2 regions of the Shewanella sp. SM68 genome follow, and region 2 is predicted to be linked to the other one. Evidence: predicted binding sites of a transcription regulator. Region 2 holds the regulator's gene; the other holds the start of a gene.

Region 1 (7,769 bases), on a different contig from region 2:
AGCTACTTTATCGTGAAGACTAATGTAGGGTTTTAGGATAGTTTATTCTTTGTTTTACTCGTTATTTTTCTGCTTATTTCCCCGTACAGTCACTTCTGATATGCAGTTTGTCATCATTTTGTCTTTGTTCACTATTAGTATCACTTTAACGGCATGAGTTGTTCTCTCATTTTATTGATTAAGGTGACATGAAGAAACTTCCTTTTGAGCTTCCATTTGAGTTAGATACGCTGCAGCAACTCATTGATACTCATCATCTTAAGTTAGATTATCAGATCCTTGCCGACATTCCATTCCGCCAAGAGCATTTCCCCCTTTACAGTGTTGAGTTAGGTGGTACAGATACGCCTTGTCCGACAGTACTCTTTGTGGGGGGCGTGCATGGGGTTGAGCGTATTGGATCTCAAGTTATTTTGGCATTGTTAAACAGTTTATTGCAGCGGCTTGTTTGGGATAAACACCTACAACAGATGTTAACGGGCCTGCGGTTAGCTTTTGTACCTGTAGTGAATCCTGTTGGGTTATTCATGGGAACGCGGGGCAATGGTAATCAAGTGGATTTGATGCGTAACGCTCCGATAGAATCCCGTGAAAAAGTGTCCTTTATGGTGGGAGGACAGCGTATATCGTCACGGCTGCCCTGGTATCGCGGTATTGGGGGAATGGAGCTGGAAACTGCGGGTTTAGTTGCCTATGTACAACAACTGTTGAGTCGCAGCACAAGTTTGATTTCGCTCGATGCCCACTCGGGATTTGGCTTGAGTGATCATATCTGGTTCCCCTACGCCCATACCCGTACCGCCTTCGAAAATGCCAATTATATTTTTCATCTAAAACAATTATTTGAACAGAGTTATCCCCATCACGGCCATTATCGGTTGGCGCCGCAGAGCCAGTTTTATCGCACTCATGGTGATATTTGGGATTATCTCTATCGCCAGCACCAAGTGGCTGATCCTTCTGCTCAGGTGCCATTTTTACCTTTGACATTAGAGATGGGATCTTGGGCATGGATAAAGAAGAATCCTAGACAAATATTTAATTTTGCTGGCTTTTTTAATCCACAAAAAACACATCGTCACCATAGGATTTTACGCAGGCATACAGTACTCATGCAATTTATGATGGAAGCGGCCTATGCCCAATCGTTAGAGCAGTTAACACCTGAACGTTTGACTGAGCTGACAGAGCGTGCGCGGCATTATTGGTATCGGGAGTCTCAGTCATGACAACTTGGGTGTTATTAAGGGGATTAATGCGTGATCAGCGCCATTGGAATGGTTTCGATCAGCGTCTGCGACAAAAGGGATTGCGAGTGCTGACACCGGATCTTCCGGGCAATGGGACGCTATCCCACGAATTAAGTCCGCTTAAGATTGCTGATTATGCCCATGCCGTGTGGCAGCAATTAGATGAGCAGGTACAGGAAGGGGAGACTATTTATCTCCTCGGCTTGTCTATGGGCGGTATGTTGGCGTTGGAAATGGCATGCCAGCGACCTTGGCAGATAAGGCATGCCTTTGTATTAAACAGCAGTGCGGCGAATTTATCGTATTGGTATCAAAGATTTAATCCGCTGAATGCATTGAAGGCTTTTTTCATGCGTGCTCGGGGTAACGCTTTACATCCAATCGAGTCGACTATAGTGCGTTTAACCAGTTTTCGTCATCGGCGAGACCGAGAGTTAATTGTCAAGTGGAGTGAGTTTCGCCGCGATACCACACCAAGTAGACGCAATGTATGGCGACAACTTTGGGCGGCTTTTCAATACCAATGTCCATTGACAGTGGAAGTACCGATAACTGTGCTCTGCGGTGACCGTGATGCGCTGGTGAGTATGGCATCGAGTAAGGCGTTAGCACGGCATTTTTACACTGATTTGATTGTACTCGCGTATTGTGGTCACGATGCCGCTATAGATACACCCGCAAAACTGGCGCATTATCTGTTGGAAATTGTGGGGGCGACTAAGCCGCAAGTGCAGTTTTCTGTGGATAGTGAGCCTGCCAATACTCAATATGATTGCAACGATTTATTGGAGGAAGAAATAGCCTTAAACGAAGCGATATTTGCTGTATGGGATGACAAAGCGCTATCCACTCTTGAAACCAAATAATCGAGAGTGAATAGCGCAGTTAACACATTGTCTTATTAAGCTTTAGCCACTACGGTTTGGCCTATCGGTGTGAGGCTGATTAAAGCTAACTTAAGATGTTGTATCCCAAAGGGAATACCGATAATCGTCACAAAACAAGCTAAGGCGTGGACCAAATGCCCTATGGCTAACCAGATCCCAAACAGTAAGAACCAAATGATATTTCCTACCATGCCTAATGCACCTGTGCCCAAGTCTTCACGTCCAGTTAAGTGGCGACGGTTCATTTGTTCTTGGCCGAAGGGCCAAAAGGTCATTTCGCCGATAACAAAACAGGCGCGGCCGAAGGGAATACCAATGATACTGATAAAACACAGGATACCTGCGAGCCACCAAGCGAGTCCCATCACAAATCCGCCGAGTACAAACCAAGCTATGTTGAATATTAAGCGTAATACAGCCATTGAAAGCTCCTTATGTTTACCCTGTTAGCCTTTATCGTTAGCTTCGATAAATTGAATATATGTCAATGTCTAAGCGATAACTATGCCAACTATTTAAATTGTTCATAATCAATTGGTTAATTATATGTATTCGAGATTCATGTGTCATTTTCACTAGTTTTTCGCCAAATTGATAATTTCTTAAGGGCGTAACAGGAAGGGCGGAGTTACACTAGCCTTCCCTTAACTGGTTTAAAAACCAGAGAATTTAATCGTTTGAGTAGCTTGATGTTTGCAAATTCCCCTGTCGATACATTTGCCTTTGCTGGCAGAGACATATTCCTAAAACGTGATGATTTACTGCATCCGGCGTTTAGTGGCAATAAAGCTCGCAAATTCGGCTATTTTTTAGATCATGAGTTTGCAGGCATCAGCAAGGTGATAGGTCACGGCTCGCCATTGGCTAACTCACTGTATTCATTGTCAACATTAGCGAAGATGAAAGGCTGGCAGTGTGATTTTTATGTAGATCATATTGCCAGTCAAATAGTTAAACATCCCACGGGCAATTATGCTGCCGCCTTAGCAAATAGCGCCAATATTATCGATTTAAGTGTGTTAATGGCGCAAAAGCAGACGTTTACTCAGTCGCAATCTGAACCTCAGGTTTTGTTAGAGATTAATGCTAGATCTGAGCCTGCTTTGCAAACGGGTAGTGCGCGACTGAGTTGCCAAGATTATATCGAGGCTCAAGTGCTCGCGAATGAACCGACGGCGCTGTTTATCCCAGAGGGCGGACGCTGTTCCTACGCTGAATACGGGGTAAATGTATTGGCGCAAGAAATAGTGCAATTTGCGCAGGCGAATGATTTAGTCGATTTAACGGTCTTTTTACCGTCGGGGACGGGGACGACAGCGTTATTTTTAAATCAGTACTTTATTCGTCAGCAAACGGCTATTCGCGTCGTGACTTGCGCCGTGGTGGGGGGCGATGATTATTTACGTTTACAATTCTCTATGCTTAATCCAAACACTCTCGAGCATCCACAGATTGTTAATGTCGGCAAGAAATATCATTTTGGTAAACTTTATCCGGAATTTTATGCCATGTGGCAGCGGGTCTGCGCCTCAGGCGTGCAGTTTGAATTACTCTACGATCCCTTAGGTTTTATTGTGCTTGAGGAATATTTACAAGGCGGAGGCTCTCGTCCAGTGATGTATATTCACCAAGGTGGCTTACTCGGGAACGAGACCATGTTGCCGCGTTATCAGCGTAAATTTGGCCAAAGTAGCTATGCCCACGGTGCCAGATATTTACTTAGTGACGCTAAGACATAATGTGTTTGAAGCTGTGTCATGCCTAAGTTAAGCTTATGACATTGAATGATGGGGAATACTCATGACTGAAGCGGAATATCTTGCCAATTACGATCCTAAGGCTTTTAAGGCTCAGCTACTGACAGTGGATGCCGTATTGTTTACCTATCACGATCAGCAACTTAAAGTACTCTTAGTACAACGCTCAAATCATCCATTTTTAGGTTTATGGGGATTACCAGGAGGGTTTATCGATGAAAATTGCGATCAATCCCTTGAGCAAACTGTATTACGTAAACTGCATGAGAAAACCGCAGTAGTGCCACCTTATATTGAGCAGCTATGCACTGTGGGTAATCGTAGTCGCGATGTAAGAGGTTGGTCTGTGACTGTGTGTTATACCGCCTTGATGAGTTATCAAGCTTGCCAAATTCAGATTGATTCAGTGAGTGATGTTAAGTGGTGGCCATTAGCAGATGTGTTGCAGATGCCCTTGGCGTTTGATCATCTGCAGTTAATTGAGCAAGCGCGGGAACGCTTAACACAAAAAGCCTTATATTCTTTAGTGCCAGGATTTGCACTGTCTGAACCTTTTACCTTGCCAGAACTGCAGCATGTACATGAGGTTTTACTGGGCAAGCCTATCCAAGGTAAATCCTTTCGCCGCCGGGTTGAACAGGCCGATTTATTGATCGATACGGGATTAAAGCGCACCGAACGTGGTCGTCCTGCTAATTTATACCGCTTGAAACCCAATACCGCATCGTATCGCTTCTTAAGAAATTTAGAATGTTGATCACAGTGAATGTGGATTTAAGCCAGATATTCACCTTGCTCAATATGAGTTACGGCGACTGCTTATGCCTTATTCATGGTGACTTTGAATCAGTAAAGGCTGTTTAATTACTGATTTTGCCTTAATGTCTCCGGTTCTTGTATTACTCGATACCCATATTGTAGCTTCTTAGTTGTCGCGCCCACAAATAGTGTCTAAAGGACACTATATGCCATTTAAGCATAACATTTCAGGTTGCTCCGTCTGAAATAGTCTAAAAATCAACTTTACACAATAATGTCTTTAAGACACTATTGTTCATGTAGACAACAAGGGCGCCGTCAATTTCGGCAATCTTGCCATAGACAGGAGGTTACTATGTCTCAACGTATTCAAGCGTCTCAAGATATTTCTCACGCTCAATGTTCGCAAGCCGATTTTTATCGGTTACCCGCAGCTAGCGATGAGACTCACTACCGTTTATTTCAATTTGGTGCGGGGGAGAATCATGTTCAAATACTGGTTCCTCCTGCTAAACGAGTAACGATCTTTTTCAGTTATCGGGGCGATCATTCCATCATGCAGCTCTTGTTGTTAACTGATGCATTGCGTCGCAGTGGTGCCGAGCAAATTAATTTGCTACTGCCTTATATGCCGGGCGCTCGCCAAGATAGGGTGTGTAATGCCGGTGAGGCCTTGTCGGTAAAAGTCTATGCTAGCCTAATTAATCAGCAGCAATATGCTTCGGTCACCGTTTTTGACCCTCACAGCGATGTCACCGCCGCATTGTTAGACCGAGTTCAGGTTATAGACAATCACAGCTTTGTCGCCGCTATCACTGCCCAATTATCGGGTGAGCTAGTGTTAGTCTCGCCCGATGCGGGGGCGAATAAAAAAGTATCCGGCTTAGCTAAAGCGTTACAGGGAATGCCGGTGATCAGGGCCGATAAACATCGTGATGTGGTCAATGGCCATATTATCGCTACCGAAGTGTTCTGTGATGACTTATCGGGTAAAACCTGCTTAATCGTTGACGATATTTGCGCGGGTGGCAGAACCTTTATTGAACTTGCCATCAAATTAAAGCAAAAGGGGGCACAAAGCGTCATTTTGATCGTGTCACATTATGAAGATAAGGCCAGCGAGTTGGCTCTGCGCGAGGCGGGCATAGACAGATTATTTTGTACCGATAGTTTAGGTGTCCCAACACATATTTCGAGCGAGTTCTGTCATTGCCATGCTGTTTTGAGTTATATGAATCATTAAGGAAAATATTATGTACTTGAATCCCGTTACTGCTATTGATGGCTACAAAGTCGACCATCGTCGTCAATATCCCGATAATACTCAGGTGATTTTTAGTAACCTGACCGCCCGTAAATCCCGTCGTGGTTACACTGACCAAATGGTGTTTTTTGGCTTGCAATATTTTATCAAGCATTTCTTGATCGACAGTTGGAACCGTGATTTCTTTCAACAACCTAAAGATCAGGTCATTCGCCAATTCTCCCGCCGTATCAATAACTATCTCGGGCCGAATAACGTCGGCACTCAGCATATTGAGGAGTTGCATGACTTAGGCTATTTACCAATTAAAATTATGGCATTACCTGAAGGCTCAGTGTATCCATTAAAAGTGCCTTGCTTGATTTTGTACAATACCGATGAGCGGTTCTTTTGGTTGACCAATTATCTCGAAACCATCCTTTCCGCTAATGTGTGGGGTATGTGTACCAGTGCTACTACCGCGCTGCAATACCGCAAAATATTTGAGACTTACGCGCTAGAAACCGATGGTGACATCGCTTTTGTTGATTGGCAGGGTCACGATTTTAGTTTCCGTGGCATGTATGGTGCAGAGGCCGCTGTAATGAGCGGCGCCGCACATTTACTCAGTTTTACTGGGACTGATACCATACCCGCCATCGATTTTCTTGAGCAATATTACCTTGCCGATAGTGATAAAGAACTTGTCGGTGGCAGTGTGCCCGCAACGGAGCACAGTGTCATGTGCGCGGGTGGCATGGAGAATGAATTAGAGACGTTCCGCCGTTTGATTGAAGATATTTACCCAACGGGCATTGTCAGCATTGTTTCAGATTCTTGGGATTTTTGGCAGGTGATGACAGAATTCACCTTAGCGTTAAAAGACCGCATTCTTGCCCGCGATGGTAAAGTGGTGTTTAGGCCTGATACGGGTTGCCCTGTGAAAATCATTTGTGGCGATCCACAAGCACCAATCGGGAGTCCTGAATATAAAGGCGCTATTGAGTGTCTGTGGGATGTCTTTGGGGGTAGCACAACTGCCAAAGGTTACAAAGCGCTGAATAGCCATGTTGGACTGATCTATGGCGATTCAATCACCATTGAACGTGCTGAAGCCATTTGTGCTGGCTTAAAGGCCAAAGGTTTTGCGTCAACCAATATTGTGTTTGGAATTGGCAGTTTTACCTATCAACACGTGACCCGAGATACTGACGGTTATGCCGTGAAAGCGACCTTTGCGAAAGTTGATGGTAAAGACAGAGAAATATTTAAAGATCCTAAAACTGATGATGGTACTAAAAAATCCGCTAAGGGTTTAGTAGCGGTATTTAAAGATGAGCAGGGTCAATTTTATCTTAAAGATCAAGCCAGCTGGCAAGATGTCAACAATTGCGAGTTTGTCCCCGTATTTGCCGATGGTGAACTATTAACGGAATATTCTTTGGCAGATATTCGCGCAAGGTTGGCAGAGTCTAGAAGTTGAGCCTATCGATTTGTGATTTTTAACGGCTATCGACAATAGCGAAGATAAAACTGGCAATGTGATTTCTATTAGGGTCATATTGTCAGTTAGGTTTTGAATTTATTTTAAGTCGCGTAAGTAAAACGCCCCATAAATAGTCAAATGCAAATACAAGCGATTAAGACAGTAACTGGTTCCGTTTAAGAATTTTATAGGTACGACGGCCAATGTTTTCGAGGTTTTTTAAATCTTTTAGGCTAGGCGTTACCTCACTAAATTGCCAATAACTGATTTCGGCATCTAACATTTCCAGCATTTTCTTCGAACAACCTAAACATTGTCCCTGGCACAGTTGTGCTTCTTCTAAATTGAGTGGAATAGTCTCTTTTATCTGGTTTATCAAGGTTTGCA
Region 2 (7,769 bases):
GCGTCGATTAAGGCACAAATGGCATCGAGAGCCGGCTCTGCATCTGGGCCTTCGGCGATAAGCTTAATGGTTTTACCCATGCCAGTTTCAAGCATCAGCAAGCCAAGCACACTGGCGGCCGATGCTTGTTTATCGCCTTGGATTAAGGTGATGGTCGCATCAAACTCGGAAGCCAGTACCACCAACTTAGTGGCGGCACGGGCATGTAAACCGAGCTTATTACAGATAGTTATCTGACGTTCAAGCTTTGGCATTGTTGAGCTCTCGATGACGGGCATACACTTTATGTTTACCGTTACTAAAGCGTTTTGCCAATTGCTCTGCGACGTAAACCGATCTGTGCTGTCCACCTGTGCAGCCAATGGCTACCGTTAAATAACTGCGATTGTTACGCTCGAGGTGTGGCAGCCAAGTCTCCAGTAAATTTTCGATTTGCCAGATGAACTTATTGACCAGTGGTTGGCGATTTAAGAACTCAGCTACGGGTTCATCTAAGCCAGTCAATGGCCGCAGCGCCAACTCCCAGTGGGGATTGGGCAGGAAGCGCACATCGAACATAAAGTCGGCTTCGGTGGGCATTCCGTGCTTAAAGCCAAAGGACTCGAAGTTGATCACGAGTTCTTTATCGACACTACCAAGGAGAATTTGTCTGACTTGGTCACTTAAATCATAGATATTCAAATTCGACGTATCTATGTAGTGATCGACCAGTTTTGACATAGGCTCGAGCAGTTTTCCCTCCAGCTTTATCGCTTCTTGCAAAGAGACTCGGCTCTTCGACAAAGGATGCAAACGGCGGGTTTCGCTGTAACGCTTAAGCAGAATTTTATCGCTGGAGTTAAGGAAGAAGCTCGTTAACTCAGTATCTGGAGGTAGGCTAGCGAGTTGTTTCACTAAGACCTTATCCTGCTCAGGCATGTTACGCACGTCGACACTGATGGCGACGAGATCGTTACTGCCTTTGAGTTGCTCAAGCAAACTGCCAATCAATGGCAAGGGAAGGTTATCGACACAATAATAGCCGAGATCTTCGAGTACCCTAAGGGCGACAGATTTGCCTGAGCCTGAGCGGCCCGACACTATGACCAGTTTCATCCAGTGATTACCTGATAGAGTTCCGTTTCATCATGCGTCTTGCGTAATTGCTTTAATATTTGCTTGTCGCTCAGCTTTTCGGCCATGCAAGACAAGGTACTTAAGTGCTGCTGACATTGGTCTGCAGGCACCAGTAGTGCAAATAAAATATCAACAGGTTGCTTATCGATAGCATCAAATGCTATCGGCTCTTCACACTTAATTAGTATGGCAATGGGCTGATCTATATCGGCTAGTCGACCATGTGGAATGGCGATGCCGTTACCTATACCTGTGCTCCCCATCTTTTCGCGCGCCACTAGGCTTTCGAATATCTCTTGAGATGAGAGGGTCGGGTACTGGGCAGCGACTAAGTCGCTGATGAGTTCCAGTACCTTTTTCTTGCTGCCCGGAGTGGCGCAGGTAGTGCACTCCGGCCGCAGTATGGTACAAAGTTCCATTATTAGTGTTTTGTTAACTTCTCTTTGTGTTTAATAACCTGACGGTCAAGCTTGTCAATCAGGGCGTCTATAGCGGCATACATGTCAGCATGCTCTGAAGTAGCAAAAACTTCACCACCTATGAGGTTTATTCTCGCTTCAGCAATCTGTTGCATTTTCTCAACATTGAGCACAACGTGCACATTATTGATCTGTTCGAAATGGCGTTCAAGTTTTGAAAACTTTTCTTCTACATATGCACGTAACGATTCGGTAATTTCGACATGGTGTCCACTTAGGTTTATTTGCATAGAAACGTCCTCCGATATCCACTGTAGGTTATAAACTTTTACGCTGATTAGAAGGTGGAATAAGCATAGCCTCTCGGTACTTCGCAATGGTTCTGCGGGCTACGTTGATCCCTTGTTCTGCCAGAAGTTGTGCCATCTTACTATCGCTTAATGGTTTTTTCTGGTTTTCCGCTGCAACCAGTTTCTTTATAAAGGCTCTGATTGCTGTGGATGAGCACTCACCACCATCGTCAGTACCGACGTGGCTAGAGAAGAAGTATTTTAGTTCAAAAAGTCCCTTAGGGGTATGCATGTATTTTTGAGTTGTGACCCGTGAGATGGTGGACTCATGCATTTCTACCGCTTCGGCAATATCGTTAAGCACCATAGGCTTCATGGCTTCTTCACCATACTCAAAGAAACCTTGCTGATATTGCACTATGCAATTAGCAACTTTAAGCAAAGTATCGTTACGGCTTTCTAAGCTCTTAATAAACCATTTAGCCTCTTGCAGATGGCCGCGAATAAATTGGCTATCGGCTTGGTTTTTGGTACTGCGTGCCATAGAAGCATAATGTTGATTTACATTGATTTTTGGCATGCAGTCAGGATTAAGCTCAACGACCCAGCGGCCATTTTTCTTCGACACAGACACATCTGGGATAACGTATTCGTCATTATTGGGCGTGATCAACAAACCTGGGCGAGGATTGAGGGTTTGGATAAGTGCTATACCATCCCTTAATTCATCTTCTTTTAATTTAGTCTTACGCATCAATAACCTAAAATCACGGGCGGCGATCAGATCTAAATGATCTTTGATCAGCATACGGGCGTTTTCTAGGTTGGGAGTATCAGCGGCGAAATGCGACAGTTGGATCAGCAGGCATTCACTTAAATCGCGGGCGGCAACGCCTATGGGATCAAAATGCTGAATACGCTTGAGTACGGCTTCGACTTCGTCAAGCTCAACTTCAGGATTGCCCATGGCTTCGAGAATTTCTTCAGTGCTTTGGGTGAGATAGCCCTGATCGTCGATGGCATCAATAATGGCGGTGGCAATGGCTAAATCGGTTTCAGAAAACGGCGTGAGGTTTTTTTGCCATTCTAAGTGTTCGTACAAACCTTCACTGGTCTCGCCTTGGAAGGGCATATCGTCTTCACGACTGCCGCCGGGGCCTGAGTTTGGGGAGGCGGTAAACACTTCATCCCATGTGGTGTCCATGGGGAGCTCATCGGGTATGGATTCTTTGGTTAGCGACTCTGCCGTGTCTATGGTGGAGCTGTCTTTTTCTGGTGGCAGAGTGCTAGATTCACTGAAATCCGTATCGGATAGCGTTTGGTTTACAGGGGTTTTAGTGGCGTCGAATTGATCCTCTTCCAGCTCGAGAAGGGGATTAGAATCTAATGCTTGCTGGATCTCTTGCTGCAGTTCTAATGACGACAGTTGCAACAGACGTATGGCCTGTTGTAATTGTGGCGTCATGGTTAACTGTTGACCCAGTTTGAGCTGGAGTGACGCTTTCATGTTACCGCTGATCCCTACGTTATTATTGTTGGATAAGGTCGCTTAATATTATCTTGAGTGAAGCCTAATGGCGGTATAAATTGTCTCCATAGGCTTCGCTCGATTAACTATAGCCTGAATTGTTCACCTAAGTACACAGCCCTAACTTGCTGATTGTCTAAGATCTCTGCTGGAGTTCCTTCGGCAATCAGGTTTCCGTGACTCACAATATAAGCATGTTCACATACATCTAATGTCTCGCGGACATTATGGTCTGTGATCAGTACGCCAAGGCCGCGACTTTTGAGTTGTTCGATAATCTTCTTGATGTCGATAACCGAAATAGGATCGACGCCGGCAAACGGTTCATCGAGCAAAATGAACTTAGGATTAGCGGCTAAAGCCCGCGCAATTTCGACGCGACGACGTTCGCCACCCGACAATGACATGCCTTGGCTGTCACGGATGTGGGTGATATGAAACTCTTCGAGCAGATGTTCTAGTTCTTCTTCTCGTTCTTCGTTTTTAAGTTCTTTACGAGTTTGCAGTACGGCCATGATGTTGTCATGAACAGTTAGCTTACGAAAGATACTGGCTTCCTGCGGTAAGTAACCTATGCCTTTGCGGGCACGCAGATGCATAGGATCTGCGGTTAAATCATCATCGTCGATAAAGATATGTCCCTTATCGCTCTTCACTAGCCCGACAACCATGTAAAAGGTCGTGGTTTTACCTGCACCGTTTGGACCGAGTAGGCCAACGACTTGACCGGTTTTTACCGTCAGACTGACGTCTTTAACCACTTGGCGACTCTTGTAACTTTTCGCCAGATTTTGTGCTCTTAAGGTGATTTGGGTCATTTAGAGTCCTGCTTTTTCACAGGTTTATCCGCTGGAGCATCTGATTTAGCATCATCTTGATAGTTTTCTGGCTGAATAATAGTGATCACGCGATCGTCACCACTGCCAGTACTCTCGGCCATCAATTTCTGTTGAATCATGTTATAGCGGATTAAATTGCCTGTAACTTGGCTACCCGCTTGATCTAATGACGCCATACCTTTCAGTGTTAAGGTGCGGCTTGCCATATCGTAACGAATTTCTTTCGCGCTTGCCGATGCTGGGCGGCCATCGTCTAATATTTGGCTATACGTAGCAGGGTTGCCTGTGGCGACCAAAGTTTTGCTATTTTCACCTTCAGCGGAAAATGCACGCAGTTCATTTGCTTGGATTTTTATTGAGCCTTGGGTAACTTCCACCGGACCAAAGAAGATGATCTGGTTGTTTTTGATATCCGCAGTTTGGCTCACAGCTTTAATTTTGACTTCTTGCTTTAAGTCGCCGACTTTCGCGAAAGCACTCATGCTCATAATTAGCATTAGGCTGGCAAGTAATACGTTATTTTGCTTCATATGTTCCTACTACCTGACTGGTCAATTGCACTTCTTGCGCGTTGAGGTCGGCATAAAGGCCTTGGCCTTGAATATTAAAATCTTTCCCTGTGACGTAAATGGTACGGTCAGAGGTCATTATCATAGTGTTGAGATCGAGTTCCAGATAACTGGTGGACAAGGTCTGAATCGGTTCTTCTGGGCTAATGGCATCGATAATAACATTATTTTCTAATACAACCTTGCCAGTTTCCTTGTTTAGCTTGCCCTGATCTGCCCTGAGTTGCCATTGTGCTTTACCTTGGTCTGGATAAACAAGATAAACAGGTTGAGTAAAGAAAGTTTGATTCGTTGAATCATAATGTTCCATGTGTTTCGCCGTCACACGGCTATTCACTAGTCCTTGCTCATTGAACTCAACACTGCGCAGATCTTCAACGATGAAATCTGGGGTATTTTGATCTTTTACTCTGTTATCGGAATCACCGCTGTGTTTGTTCTGGACCTGCCAGTAAAGCGCTAGTGCAGTTCCAAAAAAAGCGATAATCGCGAGTGTCACACGACTCATATACTCATTCCATGGGCCGAAGTGAATTTATTTTGACTTAGGAGTAACAGATCTGTGAGTTCACGCAGTGCACCGTGGCCACCATTGAGCGTAGTCACAAAATGGGCGTGTTGGCGTACATAGGGGTGGCCGTCAGCAACACTGACCGCTAAACCGACGACATTCATCACGGGGAGATCGACAATATCATCACCGATATAAGCCACTTCTTCTGGGGTGACACCATAAAGTGCGAGCAATGCTTCATAGGGCTCGAACTTATTGTCTACGCCTTGGTAAATATGGGTAACACCAAGGGCTGTCATACGGTTTTCAACGATTTTGGATTGACGTCCTGTGATCACGGCGAGGTTGAAACCGCTGGTGAGGAGTGAGCGCACGCCATAACCGTCACGGGTATGGAAGGCTTTGAGCTCTTCGCCGCTATTACTCAAGTAAATACGGCCGTCGGAAAACACCCCATCGACGTCACAGATTAACAGTTTAATCTTTTGCGCGCGTTGCCACACATCATCACTGATTGGGCCGTAAAATCCTTGCTGTGGCATTAAATGACTCCTGCTTTAACCATGTCTAGCATGTTAAGAGCGCCGATAGGATGGCGGTCTTTATCAATAACAATTAATCCGTTGATGTTTTTTGAGTCCATCACTTGCAGCGCTTGGGCGGCCAATACATTATCCGTGATCGTGACGCAGTTACGGGTCATCACATCGGCAATGGGCGTCGTGCGTAAATTCACTTCGGCATCGATAACGCGGCGTAAATCACCGTCGGTGAAGATACCAACCAGCTTGCGCTGATCATCGATAATCGCCGTCATGCCTAGGCCTTTCTTGGAGATTTCGTACAGGGCTTCTGTGATACAAATATCGTGGTTGACGAGCGGTAAGTCATCACCGCTGTGCATCACATCACAGACTTTTAACAGCAACTTACGTCCTAAAGCACCGCCGGGATGGGACATAGCAAAATCATCACGGGTAAAGCCTTTCGCTTGCAGCAGCGCAATGGCGATGGCATCGCCCATCACTAAGGTCGCTGTGGTACTTGAGGTTGGGGCAAGTCCAAGTGGGCAAGCCTCTTCTGGGACTTCAATACATAAATGCACTTTAGATAATCGCGCCATATTCGATTCGGGTTTACCCGTTACCGCAATAACAGGCACGCCCATACGTTGGATGACCGGCATTAAGGTGAGGATTTCACTCGACTCACCAGAATTTGAAATCGCTAAAATCACATCGTTATCGGCCAATACACCCAGATCGCCGTGGCTGGCTTCACCCGGATGCACAAAAAATGCTGGCGTTCCTGTGCTGGCGAGGGTGGCAGAAATCTTATTGCCGATATGGCCCGATTTGCCCATTCCCATGACAATCACTTTGCCAGTGCAGTTGAGGATCAACTCGCAAGCCTCTGCAAATTCAGCCGAATCAACATATTGATAAAGATTGTCTAGGGCTGACTTTTCAATGTCGATAACTTTACAACCCCATTGGCGCAGTTGTGATTTGTCTACCATGTCTATCTCTCTTTTTGCATTGTCTTTGTCGCCCCATTGATGGGATTGGAATAGCACAATTTGGTACGCGATAAAGATGATATGTAATAGGCTTTCTGCCAAGTATTAGTTTGTTTTCAGACAATTTAGCTTATGTCTTGCTGTGGTTAATTACCGAAAACAGCAAAACAATTGCGGCAGGCTAGAGCGATTGATCCGACTCGTCAAGTTCAGCTGCGTTAGCTATTCACGCACAATAACGTGTTTAGCGGCAGAAGGTCTTGAGCAATATCATCGTCTTTGTCGTTTATTTCAATGGATTTATCCCATATCGCAGCGGGTATTACCCTATGGGATGCCTCTATTGCGCAATTGCGTATCGACTCTCCCCGATAAAAGTGGGCGAAGAGTGAGCTAAGTGCGAACGAATTAGCCAATACTGCCAATTCTGCAACTAGGTTGAAAACATTAAGTAACATTTTACCTGTGCAGAGTGAAAACTTAGGGCGCATTTTCGCTGTAAATGAGGCAAATTGAAAGTATCGCAGGGCGATAGTGTCGATTCGGTTGTAGGTTAAAGCGCAATTACGTACAATTTGCGGCTCTTCGATTGGTCAGTCTAGGAAGACTAGGATCACCTCATTTGCAAATGTCGGAATCAAGCATGACTCAAGAACAAACGCCGTTGGTTGAGATCCGTAATTTGGGGTTTAGCCGCGGTCAGCGTGTGATATATGAAGATATTAGCCTGTCCATTCCAAGGGGCAAGGTGACGGCGATCATGGGGCCGAGCGGCATAGGCAAAACGACCCTGTTGAAATTGATTGGCGGCCAATTAACGCCTGACCATGGACAAGTGTTATTCGACGGTCACGATATCCATGGCGTGAGTCGCAATGAATTATTTAGTCTGCGTAAGCGGATGAGCATGCTGTTTCAAAGTGGCGCGCTGTTTACCGACATTAATGTGTTCGATAACGTGGCGTTTGCACTGCG

What was found. The regulator sigma-54, encoded in region 2, starts transcription at its own class of promoters, with help from an activator protein. The targets are predictions, from matches to a motif close to GTTGGCACGNNNNTNGNNT.
Region 1: the regulator sigma-54 is predicted to act here: its motif matches at 2,631-2,649, upstream of L5M40_RS02900 (YccF domain-containing protein).

Annotation. Positions count from the first base shown of each region.
Region 1 covers NZ_JAKKRU010000001.1:664,705-672,473, reverse strand. Annotated here, with positions in the region: gene L5M40_RS02915 (substrate-binding periplasmic protein) at 1-23, shown strand, start outside; gene L5M40_RS02910 (M14 family metallopeptidase) at 189-1,229, shown strand; gene L5M40_RS02905 (alpha/beta fold hydrolase) at 1,226-2,116, shown strand; gene L5M40_RS02900 (YccF domain-containing protein) at 2,152-2,559, opposite strand; gene L5M40_RS02895 (pyridoxal-phosphate dependent enzyme) at 2,827-3,876, shown strand; gene L5M40_RS02890 (NrtR DNA-binding winged helix domain-containing protein) at 3,938-4,651, shown strand; gene prs (ribose-phosphate diphosphokinase) at 5,009-5,896, shown strand; gene L5M40_RS02880 (nicotinate phosphoribosyltransferase) at 5,907-7,379, shown strand; gene L5M40_RS02875 (hypothetical protein) at 7,537-7,769, opposite strand, start outside.
Region 2 covers NZ_JAKKRU010000005.1:255,561-263,329, forward strand. Annotated here, with positions in the region: gene L5M40_RS10870 (HPr family phosphocarrier protein) at 1-254, opposite strand, end outside; gene rapZ (RNase adapter RapZ) at 241-1,095, opposite strand; gene ptsN (PTS IIA-like nitrogen regulatory protein PtsN) at 1,092-1,535, opposite strand; gene hpf (ribosome hibernation promoting factor) at 1,538-1,825, opposite strand; gene L5M40_RS10890 (RNA polymerase factor sigma-54) at 1,854-3,332, opposite strand; gene lptB (LPS export ABC transporter ATP-binding protein) at 3,440-4,171, opposite strand; gene lptA (lipopolysaccharide transport periplasmic protein LptA) at 4,168-4,722, opposite strand; gene lptC (LPS export ABC transporter periplasmic protein LptC) at 4,709-5,269, opposite strand; gene kdsC (3-deoxy-manno-octulosonate-8-phosphatase KdsC) at 5,266-5,817, opposite strand; gene L5M40_RS10915 (KpsF/GutQ family sugar-phosphate isomerase) at 5,817-6,794, opposite strand; gene mlaF (phospholipid ABC transporter ATP-binding protein MlaF) at 7,438-7,769, shown strand, end outside.